Regions from separate parts of the Bacillus sp. JZ109 genome, predicted to be linked through region 3. Evidence: a T-box and tRNA genes for the amino acid it is inferred to sense, from the RefSeq annotation. Region 3 holds a T-box; the other regions hold tRNA genes.
What was found. The T-box of region 3 lies ahead of ileS (isoleucine--tRNA ligase). A T-box ahead of a tRNA ligase gene usually reads a tRNA of that ligase, here a tRNA-Ile.

Region 1 (6,033 bases), 1.6 Mb from region 3:
TCGCGAGTGCTGCAGACGGAGGGATGAGGGATGCCCTGAGCCTTCTTGATCAGGCCATATCATTCAGCGGCGATATCCTGAAAGTCGAAGATGCGCTTTTAATTACGGGTGCTGTTTCTCAATTATATATCGGGAAGCTTGCACAATCCCTGCATGATAAAAACGTTTCTGACGCACTGGAAACATTAAATGAATTGCTTCAGCAAGGAAAAGATCCAGCTAAGCTGATAGAAGATATGATTTTCTATTTCAGGGACATGCTGCTGTACAAAACAGCCCCTGGCTTAGAGGGAGTGCTTGAGAAAGTAAAAGTCGATGAAACGTTCCGGGAACTAAGTGAACAAATTCCGGCTCAGGCCCTATATGAAATGATTGATATTCTGAACAAGAGCCATCAGGAAATGAAATGGACAAATCATCCGCGTATCTTTTTCGAAGTGGCCGTTGTGAAGATTTGCCAAACCTCACATCAATCTGCTGCTGATCTCCCGGAAGTGGATATGCTGATGAAAAAAATCCAGCAGCTCGAACAGGAAGTAGAGCGGCTCAAAACAACGGGCATAAAAGCAGCTGCGGAAAGCCCGAAAAAAGAAGCGCCGCGTGTGCCAAAGGGCGGGAAATCCAATTACAAAGCGCCAGTAGGCAGAATTCATGAGATTTTGAAGGAAGCCACAAGACCGGATCTTGATCTGCTCAGAAACAGTTGGGGCAAGCTTCTTGCTCATCTCAAACAGCAAAACAAAGTATCACATGCCGCTTTGCTGAATGACAGTGAACCTGTGGCTGCCGGATCGGCGGCATTTGTTCTGAAATTCAAATATGAAATTCATTGTAAAATGGTCGCTGAGGATAACAACGGAGTCCGGACTAATCTTGAACAGATTTTAGAATCGATGCTCGGAAAAAGAATGGATTTGATTGGCGTTCCAGAAGCACAATGGGGTAAAATAAGAGAAGAATTTTTAGAAGATCATCAGCAGGAAAATGAAGGATCAAATGTACCGGCTGAAGAAGACCCGCTTATTGCCGAAGCGAAAAAGCTTGTTGGAGCGGATTTAATTGAAATAAAAGACTAACAAAATGAAAGAGAGTGAATGCTATGCGTGGCGGAATGGGTAATATGCAAAAAATGATGAAACAAATGCAAAAAATGCAAAAGGACATGGCGAAGGCTCAAGAAGAGCTTGCAGAAAAGGTTGTTGAAGGAACTGCAGGCGGCGGTATGGTAACAGTAAAAGCAAACGGCCAAAAAGAAATCCTGGATGTTATCATCAAAGAAGAAGTCGTTGATCCTGAAGATATTGATATGCTTCAAGATTTAGTGCTTGCTGCAACGAATGAAGCTTTGAAAAAAGTTGACGAAATCACAAATGAAACAATGGGTCAATTTACAAAGGGAATGAACATGCCAGGTTTATTCTAGGGGGATAAAAGAACATGCAATATCCTGAACCAATATCAAAGCTGATTGACAGCTTTATGAAATTGCCAGGGATCGGACCGAAAACAGCGGTTCGTCTGGCTTTTTTTGTTCTAGGTATGAAAGAAGATGTAGTATTAGATTTTGCGAAAGCATTAGTAAATGCGAAACGCAACCTGACATATTGTTCAGTTTGCGGGCATATTACAGATCAGGACCCTTGCTATATATGTGAAGATACGCGCAGGGATAAGTCTGTTATCTGTGTTGTGCAAGACCCTAAAGACGTTATCGCTATGGAGAAAATGAAGGAATACAACGGACAGTATCACGTTCTTCACGGCGCTATTTCTCCAATGGACGGCATCGGACCGGAGGATATTAAAATACCAGAATTGTTAAAACGATTACAGGATGATCAAGTGACAGAAGTGATCCTCGCGACAAACCCTAATATAGAAGGGGAAGCAACAGCGATGTATATATCAAGGCTCCTCAAGCCGTCTGGTATTAAGCTCTCCCGTATTGCCCACGGACTGCCCGTCGGCGGTGATTTGGAATATGCTGATGAGGTCACTCTTTCTAAAGCACTTGAAGGAAGACGTGAATTGTAAGGAGGAAAAAGCGATCCATGGGTTTTCTTCGCAAGAAAACATTAAGAAGAGAGTTTGATGAAAAACTAACCGAGCAGCTTTTTAAGCAAAAGGAAGAGTGGAACAGGCAAAAAAAGCTGGTTGAAAAAAGCTTAGAACCGTCTGCTGAAGTGTTATACGAACTGAAAGTAGCTGAAGCGAAGTATTTTTTTTACTTAAGGGAAGCGAAGCAGCGAAATTTAAAAATCAGCCGGTGGAAGTAAGTGGTCTAAACTCCTGGATCTTCTCATAAGCTTGTACTAGAACAAGCGAAGGAGATGAGAAGATTCATGGAGCCTATTTTTATTATTGGGATTATTTTAGGACTGGTTATTCTTCTTTTTTTATCAGGTTCAGCTGCGAAGCCTTTAAAGTGGATTGGCATCACAGCTGTTAAATTTGTGGCAGGTGCTTTGCTGCTGGTTTGTGTAAATATGTTTGGCGGCAGTCTTGGCATTCATGTGCCGATTAATCTGGTTACAACAGCTATCAGCGGAATTTTAGGAATACCCGGAATAGCTGCGTTAGTCGTCATTAAGCAATTTATCATTTAATTGATATTATGTATTGACTTAGACAACTGAAGGTGTTATTCTAATATACGTCGCTGATGACGAACAGCTTTTTTGAAAAGAAAATGCTAAAAAGTTGTTGACAGTAGCGGCGGTAAATGTTATGATAATAAAGTCGCTTAAACGAGCGGTAAACAAAGTTCTTTGAAAACTAAACAAGACAAAACGTACCTGTTAATTCAGTTTTTAAAAATCGCACAGCGATGTGCGTAGTCAGTCAAACTACTTTATCGGAGAGTTTGATCCTGGCTCAGGACGAACGCTGGCGGCGTGCCTAATACATGCAAGTCGAGCGGACAGATGGGAGCTTGCTCCCTGATGTTAGCGGCGGACGGGTGAGTAACACGTGGGTAACCTGCCTGTAAGACTGGGATAACTCCGGGAAACCGGGGCTAATACCGGATGGTTGTTTGAACCGCATGGTTCAAACATAAAAGGTGGCTTCGGCTACCACTTACAGATGGACCCGCGGCGCATTAGCTAGTTGGTGAGGTAACGGCTCACCAAGGCGACGATGCGTAGCCGACCTGAGAGGGTGATCGGCCACACTGGGACTGAGACACGGCCCAGACTCCTACGGGAGGCAGCAGTAGGGAATCTTCCGCAATGGACGAAAGTCTGACGGAGCAACGCCGCGTGAGTGATGAAGGTTTTCGGATCGTAAAGCTCTGTTGTTAGGGAAGAACAAGTACCGTTCGAATAGGGCGGTACCTTGACGGTACCTAACCAGAAAGCCACGGCTAACTACGTGCCAGCAGCCGCGGTAATACGTAGGTGGCAAGCGTTGTCCGGAATTATTGGGCGTAAAGGGCTCGCAGGCGGTTTCTTAAGTCTGATGTGAAAGCCCCCGGCTCAACCGGGGAGGGTCATTGGAAACTGGGGAACTTGAGTGCAGAAGAGGAGAGTGGAATTCCACGTGTAGCGGTGAAATGCGTAGAGATGTGGAGGAACACCAGTGGCGAAGGCGACTCTCTGGTCTGTAACTGACGCTGAGGAGCGAAAGCGTGGGGAGCGAACAGGATTAGATACCCTGGTAGTCCACGCCGTAAACGATGAGTGCTAAGTGTTAGGGGGTTTCCGCCCCTTAGTGCTGCAGCTAACGCATTAAGCACTCCGCCTGGGGAGTACGGTCGCAAGACTGAAACTCAAAGGAATTGACGGGGGCCCGCACAAGCGGTGGAGCATGTGGTTTAATTCGAAGCAACGCGAAGAACCTTACCAGGTCTTGACATCCTCTGACAATCCTAGAGATAGGACGTCCCCTTCGGGGGCAGAGTGACAGGTGGTGCATGGTTGTCGTCAGCTCGTGTCGTGAGATGTTGGGTTAAGTCCCGCAACGAGCGCAACCCTTGATCTTAGTTGCCAGCATTCAGTTGGGCACTCTAAGGTGACTGCCGGTGACAAACCGGAGGAAGGTGGGGATGACGTCAAATCATCATGCCCCTTATGACCTGGGCTACACACGTGCTACAATGGACAGAACAAAGGGCAGCGAAACCGCGAGGTTAAGCCAATCCCACAAATCTGTTCTCAGTTCGGATCGCAGTCTGCAACTCGACTGCGTGAAGCTGGAATCGCTAGTAATCGCGGATCAGCATGCCGCGGTGAATACGTTCCCGGGCCTTGTACACACCGCCCGTCACACCACGAGAGTTTGTAACACCCGAAGTCGGTGAGGTAACCTTTTAGGAGCCAGCCGCCGAAGGTGGGACAGATGATTGGGGTGAAGTCGTAACAAGGTAGCCGTATCGGAAGGTGCGGCTGGATCACCTCCTTTCTAAGGATATTTTACGGAATATAAGACCTTGGGTCTTATAAACAGAACGTTCCCTGTCTTGTTTAGTTTTGAAGGAACTTTGTTCCTTGAATAAGTTAAGATGGGCCTGTAGCTCAGCTGGTTAGAGCGCACGCCTGATAAGCGTGAGGTCGGTGGTTCGAGTCCACTCAGGCCCACCATCTTATATAACGGGGCCTTAGCTCAGCTGGGAGAGCGCCTGCTTTGCACGCAGGAGGTCAGCGGTTCGATCCCGCTAGGCTCCACCAACGTGTTCTTTGAAAACTAGATAACAGTAGACATCACATTCAATTAGTAATACAAGATATCACATAGTGATTCTTTTTAACGGTTAAGTTAGAAAGGGCGCACGGTGGATGCCTTGGCACTAGGAGCCGATGAAGGACGGGACGAACACCGATATGCTTCGGGGAGCTGTAAGCAAGCTTTGATCCGGAGATTTCCGAATGGGGAAACCCACCACTCGTAATGGAGTGGTATCCATATCTGAATTCATAGGATATGAGAAGGCAGACCCGGGGAACTGAAACATCTAAGTACCCGGAGGAAGAGAAAGCAAATGCGATTCCCTGAGTAGCGGCGAGCGAAACGGGATTAGCCCAAACCAAGAGGCTTGCCTCTTGGGGTTGTAGGACACTCTGTACGGAGTTACAAAGGAACGAGGTAGATGAAGAGGTCTGGAAAGGCCCGCCATAGGAGGTAACAGCCCTGTAGTCAAAACTTCGTTCTCTCCTGAGTGGATCCTGAGTACGGCGGAACACGTGAAATTCCGTCGGAATCCGGGAGGACCATCTCCCAAGGCTAAATACTCCCTAGTGACCGATAGTGAACCAGTACCGTGAGGGAAAGGTGAAAAGCACCCCGGAAGGGGAGTGAAAGAGATCCTGAAACCGTGTGCCTACAAGTAGTCAGAGCCCGTTAACGGGTGATGGCGTGCCTTTTGTAGAATGAACCGGCGAGTTACGATCCCGTGCAAGGTTAAGCAGAAGATGCGGAGCCGCAGCGAAAGCGAGTCTGAATAGGGCGCATGAGTACGTGGTCGTAGACCCGAAACCAGGTGATCTACCCATGTCCAGGGTGAAGTTCAGGTAACACTGAATGGAGGCCCGAACCCACGCACGTTGAAAAGTGCGGGGATGAGGTGTGGGTAGGGGTGAAATGCCAATCGAACCTGGAGATAGCTGGTTCTCTCCGAAATAGCTTTAGGGCTAGCCTCAAGGTAAGAGTCTTGGAGGTAGAGCACTGATTGGACTAGGGGCCCCTACCGGGTTACCGAATTCAGTCAAACTCCGAATGCCAATGACTTATCCTTGGGAGTCAGACTGCGAGTGATAAGATCCGTAGTCGAAAGGGAAACAGCCCAGACCGCCAGCTAAGGTCCCAAAGTATACGTTAAGTGGAAAAGGATGTGGAGTTGCTTAGACAACCAGGATGTTGGCTTAGAAGCAGCCACCATTTAAAGAGTGCGTAATAGCTCACTGGTCGAGTGACTCTGCGCCGAAAATGTACCGGGGCTAAACGTATCACCGAAGCTGCGGACTGTTCTTCGAACAGTGGTAGGAGAGCGTTCTAAGGGCTGTGAAGCCAGACCGGAAGGACTGGTGGAGCGCTTAG
Region 2 (6,033 bases), 1.6 Mb from region 3:
CAGCTAGCGGCGTACTCATCAGAATGGACATCAATGATATCTCCATCACCGGACGTGTCACTCAAGGTGTGCGTCTCATCAGAATGGCAGAAGAAGAGCATGTTGCTACAGTAGCTTTAGTAGAGAAAAACGAAGAAGATGAGAATGAAGAAGAACAAGAAGAAGTGTGAAAAAAAGCGCAGCTGAAATAGCTGTGCTTTTTTTGTCATAACCCTTTACAGTCATAAAAATTATGGTATAATCATTTCTGTTGTCTTTTTAAAGACACAAGCATGACCATTATGACTAGTAAAAACTTTTTTAAAAAAGTATTGACCTAGTTAACTAAAAATGTTACTATTAAGTAGTCGCTTCGAGAGAAGCACACAAAGTTCTTTGAAAACTAAACAAGACAAAACGTACCTGTTAATTCATTTTTTATAAATCGCACAGCGATGTGCGTAGTCAGTCAAACTACTTTATCGGAGAGTTTGATCCTGGCTCAGGACGAACGCTGGCGGCGTGCCTAATACATGCAAGTCGAGCGGACAGATGGGAGCTTGCTCCCTGATGTTAGCGGCGGACGGGTGAGTAACACGTGGGTAACCTGCCTGTAAGACTGGGATAACTCCGGGAAACCGGGGCTAATACCGGATGGTTGTTTGAACCGCATGGTTCAAACATAAAAGGTGGCTTCGGCTACCACTTACAGATGGACCCGCGGCGCATTAGCTAGTTGGTGAGGTAACGGCTCACCAAGGCGACGATGCGTAGCCGACCTGAGAGGGTGATCGGCCACACTGGGACTGAGACACGGCCCAGACTCCTACGGGAGGCAGCAGTAGGGAATCTTCCGCAATGGACGAAAGTCTGACGGAGCAACGCCGCGTGAGTGATGAAGGTTTTCGGATCGTAAAGCTCTGTTGTTAGGGAAGAACAAGTACCGTTCGAATAGGGCGGTACCTTGACGGTACCTAACCAGAAAGCCACGGCTAACTACGTGCCAGCAGCCGCGGTAATACGTAGGTGGCAAGCGTTGTCCGGAATTATTGGGCGTAAAGGGCTCGCAGGCGGTTTCTTAAGTCTGATGTGAAAGCCCCCGGCTCAACCGGGGAGGGTCATTGGAAACTGGGGAACTTGAGTGCAGAAGAGGAGAGTGGAATTCCACGTGTAGCGGTGAAATGCGTAGAGATGTGGAGGAACACCAGTGGCGAAGGCGACTCTCTGGTCTGTAACTGACGCTGAGGAGCGAAAGCGTGGGGAGCGAACAGGATTAGATACCCTGGTAGTCCACGCCGTAAACGATGAGTGCTAAGTGTTAGGGGGTTTCCGCCCCTTAGTGCTGCAGCTAACGCATTAAGCACTCCGCCTGGGGAGTACGGTCGCAAGACTGAAACTCAAAGGAATTGACGGGGGCCCGCACAAGCGGTGGAGCATGTGGTTTAATTCGAAGCAACGCGAAGAACCTTACCAGGTCTTGACATCCTCTGACAATCCTAGAGATAGGACGTCCCCTTCGGGGGCAGAGTGACAGGTGGTGCATGGTTGTCGTCAGCTCGTGTCGTGAGATGTTGGGTTAAGTCCCGCAACGAGCGCAACCCTTGATCTTAGTTGCCAGCATTCAGTTGGGCACTCTAAGGTGACTGCCGGTGACAAACCGGAGGAAGGTGGGGATGACGTCAAATCATCATGCCCCTTATGACCTGGGCTACACACGTGCTACAATGGACAGAACAAAGGGCAGCGAAACCGCGAGGTTAAGCCAATCCCACAAATCTGTTCTCAGTTCGGATCGCAGTCTGCAACTCGACTGCGTGAAGCTGGAATCGCTAGTAATCGCGGATCAGCATGCCGCGGTGAATACGTTCCCGGGCCTTGTACACACCGCCCGTCACACCACGAGAGTTTGTAACACCCGAAGTCGGTGAGGTAACCTTTTAGGAGCCAGCCGCCGAAGGTGGGACAGATGATTGGGGTGAAGTCGTAACAAGGTAGCCGTATCGGAAGGTGCGGCTGGATCACCTCCTTTCTAAGGATATTTTACGGAATATAAGACCTTGGGTCTTATAAACAGAACGTTCCCTGTCTTGTTTAGTTTTGAAGGAACTTTGTTCCTTGAATAAGTTAAGATGGGCCTGTAGCTCAGCTGGTTAGAGCGCACGCCTGATAAGCGTGAGGTCGGTGGTTCGAGTCCACTCAGGCCCACCATCTTATATAACGGGGCCTTAGCTCAGCTGGGAGAGCGCCTGCTTTGCACGCAGGAGGTCAGCGGTTCGATCCCGCTAGGCTCCACCAACGTGTTCTTTGAAAACTAGATAACAGTAGACATCACATTCAATTAGTAACACAAGATATCACATAGTGATTCTTTTTAACGGTTAAGTTAGAAAGGGCGCACGGTGGATGCCTTGGCACTAGGAGCCGATGAAGGACGGGACGAACACCGATATGCTTCGGGGAGCTGTAAGCAAGCTTTGATCCGGAGATTTCCGAATGGGGAAACCCACCACTCGTAATGGAGTGGTATCCATATCTGAATTCATAGGATATGAGAAGGCAGACCCGGGGAACTGAAACATCTAAGTACCCGGAGGAAGAGAAAGCAAATGCGATTCCCTGAGTAGCGGCGAGCGAAACGGGATTAGCCCAAACCAAGAGGCTTGCCTCTTGGGGTTGTAGGACACTCTGTACGGAGTTACAAAGGAACGAGGTAGATGAAGAGGTCTGGAAAGGCCCGCCATAGGAGGTAACAGCCCTGTAGTCAAAACTTCGTTCTCTCCTGAGTGGATCCTGAGTACGGCGGAACACGTGAAATTCCGTCGGAATCCGGGAGGACCATCTCCCAAGGCTAAATACTCCCTAGTGACCGATAGTGAACCAGTACCGTGAGGGAAAGGTGAAAAGCACCCCGGAAGGGGAGTGAAAGAGATCCTGAAACCGTGTGCCTACAAGTAGTCAGAGCCCGTTAACGGGTGATGGCGTGCCTTTTGTAGAATGAACCGGCGAGTTACGATCCCGTGCAAGGTTAAGCAGAAGATGCGGAGCCGCAGCGAAAGCGAGTCTGAATAGGGCGCATGAGTACGTGGTCGTAGACCCGAAACCAGGTGATCTACCCATGTCCAGGGTGAAGTTCAGGTAACACTGAATGGAGGCCCGAACCCACGCACGTTGAAAAGTGCGGGGATGAGGTGTGGGTAGGGGTGAAATGCCAATCGAACCTGGAGATAGCTGGTTCTCTCCGAAATAGCTTTAGGGCTAGCCTCAAGGTAAGAGTCTTGGAGGTAGAGCACTGATTGGACTAGGGGCCCCTACCGGGTTACCGAATTCAGTCAAACTCCGAATGCCAATGACTTATCCTTGGGAGTCAGACTGCGAGTGATAAGATCCGTAGTCGAAAGGGAAACAGCCCAGACCGCCAGCTAAGGTCCCAAAGTATACGTTAAGTGGAAAAGGATGTGGAGTTGCTTAGACAACCAGGATGTTGGCTTAGAAGCAGCCACCATTTAAAGAGTGCGTAATAGCTCACTGGTCGAGTGACTCTGCGCCGAAAATGTACCGGGGCTAAACGTATCACCGAAGCTGCGGACTGTTCTTCGAACAGTGGTAGGAGAGCGTTCTAAGGGCTGTGAAGCCAGACCGGAAGGACTGGTGGAGCGCTTAGAAGTGAGAATGCCGGTATGAGTAGCGAAAGAGGGGTGAGAATCCCCTCCACCGAATGCCTAAGGTTTCCTGAGGAAGGCTCGTCCGCTCAGGGTTAGTCGGGACCTAAGCCGAGGCCGAAAGGCGTAGGCGATGGACAACAGGTTGATATTCCTGTACCACCTCCTCACCATTTGAGCAATGGGGGGACGCAGGAGGATAGGGTAAGCGCGGTATTGGATATCCGCGTCCAAGCAGTTAGGCTGGGAAATAGGCAAATCCGTTTCCCATAAGGCTGAGCTGTGATGGCGAGCGAAATATAGTAGCGAAGTTCCTGATTCCACACTGCCAAGAAAAGCCTCTAGCGAGGTGAGAGGTGCCCGTACCGCAAACCGACACAGGTAGGCGAGGAGAGAATCCTAAGGTGATCGAGAGAACTCTCGTTAAGGAACTCGGCAAAATGACCCCGTAACTTCGGGAGAAGGGGTGCTCTGTTAGGGTGCAAGCCCGAGAGAGCCGCAGTGAATAGGCCCAGGCGACTGTTTAGCAAAAACACAGGTCTCTGCGAAGCCGTAAGGCGAAGTATAGGGGCTGACGCCTGCCCGGTGCTGGAAGGTTAAGAGGAGCGCTTAGCGTAAGCGAAGGTGCGAATTGAAGCCCCAGTAAACGGCGGCCGTAACTATAACGGTCCTAAGGTAGCGAAATTCCTTGTCGGGTAAGTTCCGACCCGCACGAAAGGCGCAACGATCTGGGCACTGTCTCAACGAGAGACTCGGTGAAATTATAGTACCTGTGAAGATGCAGGTTACCCGCGACAGGACGGAAAGACCCCGTGGAGCTTTACTGCAGCCTGATATTGAATGTTGGTACAGCTTGTACAGGATAGGTAGGAGCCTTGGAAACCGGAGCGCCAGCTTCGGTGGAGGCATCGGTGGGATACTACCCTGGCTGTATTGACCTTCTAACCCGCCGCCCTTATCGGGCGGGGAGACAGTGTCAGGTGGGCAGTTTGACTGGGGCGGTCGCCTCCTAAAAGGTAACGGAGGCGCCCAAAGGTTCCCTCAGAATGGTTGGAAATCATTCGCAGAGTGTAAAGGCACAAGGGAGCTTGACTGCGAGACCTACAAGTCGAGCAGGGACGAAAGTCGGGCTTAGTGATCCGGTGGTTCCGCATGGAAGGGCCATCGCTCAACGGATAAAAGCTACCCCGGGGATAACAGGCTTATCTCCCCCAAGAGTCCACATCGACGGGGAGGTTTGGCACCTCGATGTCGGCTCATCGCATCCTGGGGCTGTAGTCGGTCCCAAGGGTTGGGCTGTTCGCCCATTAAAGCGGTACGCGAGCTGGGTTCAGAACGTCGTGAGACAGTTCGGTCCCTATCCGTCGCGGGCGCAGGAAATTTGAGAGGAGCTGTCCTTAGTACGAGAGGACCGGGATGGACGCACCGCTGGTGTACCAGTTGTTCTGCCAAGGGCATCGCTGGGTAGCTATGTGCGGACGGGATAAGTGCTGAAAGCATCTAAGCATGAAGCCCCCCTCAAGATGAGATTTCCCATTCCGCAAGGAAGTAAGATCCCTGAAAGATGATCAGGTTGATAGGTCTGAGGTGGAAGTGTGGCGACACATGGAGCTGACAGATACTAATCGATCGAGGACTTAACCATATTTTGAATGATGTCACACCTGTTATCTAGTTTTGAGAGAACACTCTCAATTTGTTTGGTGGCGATAGCGAAGAGGTCACACCCGTTCCCATACCGAACACGGAAGTTAAGCTCTTCAGCGCCGATGGTAGTCGGGGGTTTCCCCCTGTGAGAGTAGGACGCCGCCAAGCAAGTTTAAACCCAGCTCATTGAGCTGGGTTTTTTGTTTGTTAAAAATGAAGAAGAAACTGTGAAGCGTATTTAGGGAATTTCTTTTCTGTTACTAATAAAAACTGCTGAATTAACACGTAGTCATCACTTATATGCTGTGTTAATAACTCATACCACCATTCTGTTTCATACCTTGCAATCATCCCAACGTTGTACAAAATCAAATAATGAATTGTCATTTCGGGAAGCCTCAGAAATTGCTCCCTTTGAGAAGGGATATAATATTGGTTCTTTTCCATGTCAAACAATAAGCTGGTCGATGTCCATGGCTCTTTGTCTTGTGGTGAAATTTCGAACAGCAGCCCGTGTTCATTTTTTTTTGTGAAAGACCATTGATAATGATGGGACATATATTCAGCAAACCTTGAATCAGACATTTTGTAATTGATTACTACTTCCTCCGGTACAAAAATTTCGTTCTTATCCTTCTCAACTTTTGTTATAAATCGTTCTTTCTGCTGAAAGTAGAAAATATCGCTAAGTTCTGGAATGGCCATTAATAATTTTTTCATGGTATACCGTTCATCTACTATATCCGAT
Region 3 (6,033 bases):
CAAGATCAGATCAGAAGCTGTTTCAGGTCGCTGAGAGAACTCCGTGACCAGGTTCAGAAGCTGAACCAGCCGAACGCTCCGTGTACTGAACTGTCGATGGGCATGTCAAATGATTTTGAAATTGCAATTGAAGAAGGAGCTACTTATATTAGAATCGGCTCATCGTTAGTCGGAAATGAAACAGGGGGTGTACAGCAATGAGTATGAAAAATAAACTGAAAAACTTTTTCTCAATGGAAGATGAAGAATACGAATATGAATATATTGAGACAGAGCGGGAATCACATGAGGAGCATGAGCAAAAAGAAAAGCCGCCTTACAACGGGAATAAACCAGCGGGCAAACAGAATGTAGTGAGCTTGCAAAGTGTTCAGAAATCCTCTAAAGTGGTGTTGAGTGAGCCGCGCGTTTATGCGGAGGCGCAGGAAATAGCCGACCATTTGAAGAACCGGCGGGCAGTTGTCGTCAATCTTCAGCGGATACAGCATGACCAGGCGAAGCGGATTGTTGACTTTTTAAGCGGAACCGTTTATGCCATTGGCGGCGATATTCAAAGAATCGGCTCAGATATTTTCCTCTGCACGCCTGACAACGTAGATGTATCAGGCACAATTTCTGAGCTCATATCTGAAGACGAACATCAGAGGTGGTAAAGCGAGATGATCCTTTATCAAGTTTTTTCGGTTTTAAACTTATTAATCACAATATACTCATTTGCCCTGATCATATATATTTTTATGTCATGGGTGCCGAGTACGAGGGAAACAGCAGTCGGGCGTTTTTTGGCTTCGATTTGTGAACCATATCTCGAACCATTCAGAAAAATCATTCCTCCGATTGCAATGCTGGATATTTCACCAATCGTAGCAATACTTGTGCTTCGGTTTGCGACAACCGGCTTGTGGGGGCTTTATCGCATGATTGCGTTTTAATGTGACAGTTTGATAGGGGCTTGGCAGCAGCCAAGCCTCTTTACATAGAAGGGAAAGACGATGAGCGATATATATCAGCACTTCAGAAAAGACGAGCGGGCCTTTATTGATCAGGCGCTCGAATGGAAAAGAATTGTCCAGGAGCAGTACCGGATGAAGCTGACCGACTTTTTAGATCCCCGAGAGCAGGTCATCCTCTCTGCTGTTACGGGACAGGCTGACGTCGGGCTTGCTTTTTCCGGCGGCTATGACAGAGCGGAGCGGAAACGGGCGATTCTGTATCCAGAGTACATTACTCCGGAAGAATCGGATTTTGAATTGCAGGCGTTTAACGTCCGTTATGCTGACAAGTTTGTCTCAGTAGATCATCGTTCTCTGCTTGGTGCATTAATGGGCATAGGATTAAAGCGGCAAAAATTCGGTGACATCGTGTTTTCTGAGACAGCAGTGCAATTGATTGTCTCAGCCGATACCGCTGATTTTGTGGCTGCACAGCTGACCCAAGCAGGCAAAGCGGCGGTCAGCCTAGAGAAAATCGACTTGTCAGACCTTAACATTCCAGCAGTTGATGTCGAAATAAGAGATGACACGGTTTCTTCTTTAAGGCTTGACGCCGTCTGCGCCGCTATGAGCAGGCAATCCCGCCAAAAATCACAGACGCTTGTGAAAAACGGCCTTGTGAAAGTGAACTGGAAGGTGGTTGAAGATCCTTCATACATAGTCGCGGAAGGGGACATGCTGTCAATCAGAGGTTTTGGCCGGTGCAGCTTAACAAAAATCGAAGGGAAAACCAAAAAAGACAAATGGAGAGTTACGTTTGAACGACAAAAATAGTCGGTTTTTCAGTTTTTTTCTCCATCTGTGCGAAATTTGTTTTATAATGTGAACTAGATAACCGTACTGAAATGTAAAAATGGAGGTGGCATCATGCCATTAACGCCAAATGATATTCACAACAAGACGTTTACAAAAAGTTTTCGCGGATATGATGAAGATGAAGTAAATGAATTCCTAGCCCAAGTCAGAAAAGATTACGAAATTGTTCTCCGCAAGAAAACTGAGCTTGAAGCGAAAGTCAATGAGCTTGATGAAAGAATCGGACACTTTGCAAATATTGAGGAAACATTGAATAAATCAATTTTAGTTGCTCAAGAAGCGGCTGAAGACGTAAAACGCAATTCTCAAAAAGAGGCAAAGCTGATTGTTCGGGAAGCGGAGAAAAACGCTGATCGCATTATCAACGAATCGTTATCAAAATCAAGAAAAATTGCAATGGAAATTGAAGAGCTGAAAAAACAGTCTAAAGTGTTCAGAACACGTTTCCAAATGCTGATTGAAGCTCAGCTTGATCTTCTGAAAAATGACGATTGGGATCATCTCCTTGAGTATGAAGTCGACGCTGTATTTGAGGAAAAGGAATAAATTCTCTGATTATCTTGACATTTTCTTAGCTTGTCGAATATAATACGTTCATAAATTCAGATGAAAAAACGGTTGAAAGGGACAGTCATGTTTCCTTCAGGCCTTCATAGCGACCCGGAGATGGTGAGAGTCCGGGATGGCCGGAATCATGTAGATCAGCCCTTTAGTTTCCTTGCTGAACTCACAGTAGGTTAGGACGTTCATCACGTTACGATGCTCAAGAGGAAAAAGTGTATGCTTGCTTTTTCTAAAAGGGTGGTACCGCGAGATAAGCTTTCTCGTCCCTTATGGGATGAGAGGGCTTTTTTTATTTTCTGAAAAAATGCAGTGGAGGAATGAAAATGGATTTTAAAGACACGCTCTTAATGCCGAAAACAGATTTCCCGATGCGTGGAAATTTGCCAAACCGGGAGCCTGACATTCAAAAAAAATGGGAGGAAGAGGATATCTACCGTCTTGTTCAGGAACGGACGAAAGACCGCCCGAAATTTGTTTTACATGACGGACCTCCGTATGCAAACGGCGACATCCATATGGGCCATGCACTTAACAAGATTTTGAAAGACTTCATTGTCCGCTATAAATCAATGAGCGGCTACAACGCACCGTATGTGCCGGGCTGGGATACACACGGATTGCCAATTGAAACAGCTCTGACAAAAAACAAAAAGGTCAACCGCAAAGAAATGTCAGTAGCGGAATTCCGCAAACTATGCGAAGAGTACGCTTGGAAGCAAATCGAGGGACAGCGTGAGCAATTCAAACGTCTTGGTGTCCGCGGTGACTGGGAAAACCCATATGTGACATTAAAACCGGAATACGAAGCGCAGCAAATCCGCGTATTTGGTGAAATGGCAAAACGAGGCTACATTTACAAAGGCCTTAAACCGGTTAACTGGTCACCTTCAAGTGAGTCTGCTCTGGCTGAAGCCGAGATCGAATATCAAGACAAACGTTCAGCATCAATTTACGTCGCTTTTGGTGTAAAAGACGGAAAAGGCGTTCTTGAAAACGGCGAGCGCATCATCATTTGGACAACAACGCCTTGGACAATTCCGGCGAACCTCGGAATCTCAGTGCACCCTGATCTTGAGTACAGCGTGATTGCAGTAGGTGAAGACCGCTTTGTCGTAGCAAGTGCCTTAGTCGAAAATGTTGCATCGGCATGCGGATTTGATCAGTATGAAGTGACAAGAACGGTCAAAGGAAAAGACCTTGAGAACATTATCGCTGAACACCCGCTATATGGCAGAGACTCTCTCGTTATGCTTGGTGAACACGTAACAACTGATGCCGGAACAGGCTGTGTTCATACAGCGCCAGGACATGGGGAAGATGACTTTATCATCGGCCAAAAATACGGTTTAGATGTGCTTTGCCCGGTCGATGAAAAAGGTGTAATGACAAGCGAAGCTCCTGGCTTTGAAGGCATGTTTTATGATGATGCAAACAAAGCGATCACACAGCAGCTTGATGAAAAAGGCGCACTTGTGAAGCTTGAATTCATTACTCACTCTTATCCGCATGATTGGAGAACAAAAAAACCAACCATTTTCAGAGCGACAGCGCAATGGTTTGCGTCTATTAAAGATTTCAGATCAGACCTGCTGGATGCCATTAAAGAAACCAAATGGGTTCCTGAATGGGGCGAGCAGCGTTTGCACAACATGGTTCGGGACCGCGGAGACTGGTGTATTTCCAGACAGCGTGCGTGGGGCGTGCCGATTCCGGTATTTTATGCCGAAAATGGAGAACCAATTATTACGGATGAAACCATTGAACATGTTTCTGAATTGTTCAGACAGCACGGATCAAACATTTGGTTTGAAAAAGAAGCAAAGGATCTTCTTCCGGAAGGCTTTACGCATCCTGGCAGCCCGAACGGCACATTTACAAAAGAACAGGATATCATGGATGTTTGGTTTGATTCAGGCTCTTCACATCAAGCAGTGCTTGAAGAACGTGATGACCTCGTTCGCCCGGCTGATCTATACCTAGAGGGATCTGACCAATATCGCGGCTGGTTTAACTCTTCTCTTTCTACAGCAGTAGCCGTAACAGGGAAAGCGCCGTATAAAGGTGTGCTCAGCCATGGGTTCGCACTGGATGGAGAAGGACGCAAGATGAGTAAATCAATCGGTAACGTTGTTGTTCCGGCTAAAGTTATGAAACAGCTTGGTGCCGACATCTTAAGATTATGGGTATCTTCAGTGGATTATCAGGCGGACGTTCGCGTGTCTGACGCCATTCTAAAGCAGGTTGCGGAAGTATATCGTAAAATCCGCAACACGTTCCGTTTCCTTCACGGCAACCTTTTCGATTTTGATCCAAAAACAAATGCGGTGGCTGTCGAAGATCTTCGTGAAGTGGATCAGTATATGCTGATTAAGCTGAACAAGCTGATTGATAAAGTGAAAAAAGCGTATGATGAGTACGAATTTGCGGTTGTGTATCACAGCATTCATAATTTCTGCACAATCGAATTGAGCTCATTCTACCTTGATTTTGCAAAAGATATTGTCTACATCGAGCATGCGGATCATCCGGATAGACGCAGCATGCAGACAGTATTCTACGAAACGCTTCTTGCATTAGTGAAGCTTTCAGCGCCTATCCTTCCACATACGGCAGACGAATTGTGGTCTCATTTAACATTTGTTGAAGAGCAGAGCGTTCAGCTGACCGATATGCCGGAAACAATCGCGGTTCCAAACAGTGAAGTGACTGAAGAAAAATTTGACCGCTTTATGGCTCTTCGTGATGACGTGCTAAAAGCGTTAGAAACTGCGCGAAATGAAAAAATTATCGGTAAATCTTTGGAAGCAAACCTGAAATTGTATCCAAACAAAGAAAACAAAGAGCTCTTGGCTTCCATAAAAGAAAACCTTTCTCAGCTGTTTATTGTGTCTGAACTGACAATCAGCGAAGAAAATGATGCGCCGAACGATGCGCAAAGCTTTGCGACGGGTAAAATCGCTGTCGAGAAAGCGGAAGGCGAAATGTGTGAGAGATCACGTGTGATTTCAAAAGATGTAGGTGCAAATCCGAAATATCCTACACTTTCATTACGCAACGCTGAAATCGTTGAAAAATACTATCAAAAATAATGAAAAGGGCCCGGCGTAAAAGCCGGGCTTTTTTTGTGCCAAGAGTGACATCCTTTAGAACGGCAGGAAAAATCTTATGGGCTTTAGATCATCATTCATAGGCAACAATAAAGGTACTACGTTAAGAGCAGGAGTTGTGAAGAATGAATGATCAACTGACCGCAATTTATACGGAACTTCTTCTGATGAAAGAAGAATTACAGTCGAGATTATTTGAGTATTCTTGCTTTCAGGTTTCTACAAGCCCGCAAGCAGCAATCAATCATAAACAAAAAGCAACTCTGATCTATCATATTAAAGAAGAGCTTCAAGACGTTCTCCTTGCATTGTCAAAAATCGAAAACGGCACATTCGGATACTGTGAAGAAACAGGGGCCCCCATTCCTCTTTCAAAGCTGGCGGTGCTGCCGACGGCCCGAACAGCAAACGATTTTCTTTATTCTGTCCAATTTGAGAAAAAAACGCTTCCGATATGGAAATCAACGGATATCGAATATGGTCAGGCACTGTATGAATAACAGTGTCTGGCTGGTTAATATGCCTGATATTTCTTTACTCCAGTGCTTTTTATT

Region 1: it encodes a tRNA-Ile, which carries the amino acid that the T-box ahead of ileS (isoleucine--tRNA ligase) is inferred to sense. The anticodon was not compared.
Region 2: it encodes a tRNA-Ile, which carries the amino acid that the T-box ahead of ileS (isoleucine--tRNA ligase) is inferred to sense. The anticodon was not compared.

Annotation. Positions count from the first base shown of each region.
Region 1 is NZ_CP096388.1:4,071,819-4,077,851, reverse strand. Features, by position in the region: gene dnaX (DNA polymerase III subunit gamma/tau) at 1-1,076, shown strand, start outside; gene M1D94_RS21530 (YbaB/EbfC family nucleoid-associated protein) at 1,100-1,423, shown strand; gene recR (recombination protein RecR) at 1,438-2,034, shown strand; gene M1D94_RS21520 (YaaL family protein) at 2,052-2,276, shown strand; gene bofA (sigma-K factor-processing regulator BofA) at 2,343-2,606, shown strand; rRNA gene M1D94_RS21510 (16S ribosomal RNA) at 2,852-4,401, shown strand; tRNA gene M1D94_RS21505 (tRNA-Ile) at 4,504-4,580, shown strand; tRNA gene M1D94_RS21500 (tRNA-Ala) at 4,592-4,667, shown strand; rRNA gene M1D94_RS21495 (23S ribosomal RNA) at 4,749-6,033, shown strand, end outside.
Region 2 is NZ_CP096388.1:4,089,894-4,095,926, reverse strand. Features, by position in the region: gene gyrA (DNA topoisomerase (ATP-hydrolyzing) subunit A) at 1-170, shown strand, start outside; rRNA gene M1D94_RS21625 (16S ribosomal RNA) at 459-2,008, shown strand; tRNA gene M1D94_RS21620 (tRNA-Ile) at 2,111-2,187, shown strand; tRNA gene M1D94_RS21615 (tRNA-Ala) at 2,199-2,274, shown strand; rRNA gene M1D94_RS21610 (23S ribosomal RNA) at 2,356-5,283, shown strand; rRNA gene rrf (5S ribosomal RNA) at 5,338-5,453, shown strand; gene M1D94_RS21600 (YaaC family protein) at 5,493-6,033, opposite strand, start outside.
Region 3 is NZ_CP096388.1:2,465,621-2,471,653, reverse strand. Features, by position in the region: gene M1D94_RS13000 (YggS family pyridoxal phosphate-dependent enzyme) at 1-201, shown strand, start outside; gene sepF (cell division protein SepF) at 198-653, shown strand; gene M1D94_RS12990 (YggT family protein) at 660-932, shown strand; gene M1D94_RS12985 (YlmH family RNA-binding protein) at 993-1,766, shown strand; gene divIVA (septum site-determining protein DivIVA) at 1,860-2,354, shown strand; T-box leader at 2,417-2,643, shown strand; gene ileS (isoleucine--tRNA ligase) at 2,696-5,461, shown strand; gene ylyA (sporulation-related RNA polymerase-binding protein YlyA) at 5,605-5,979, shown strand.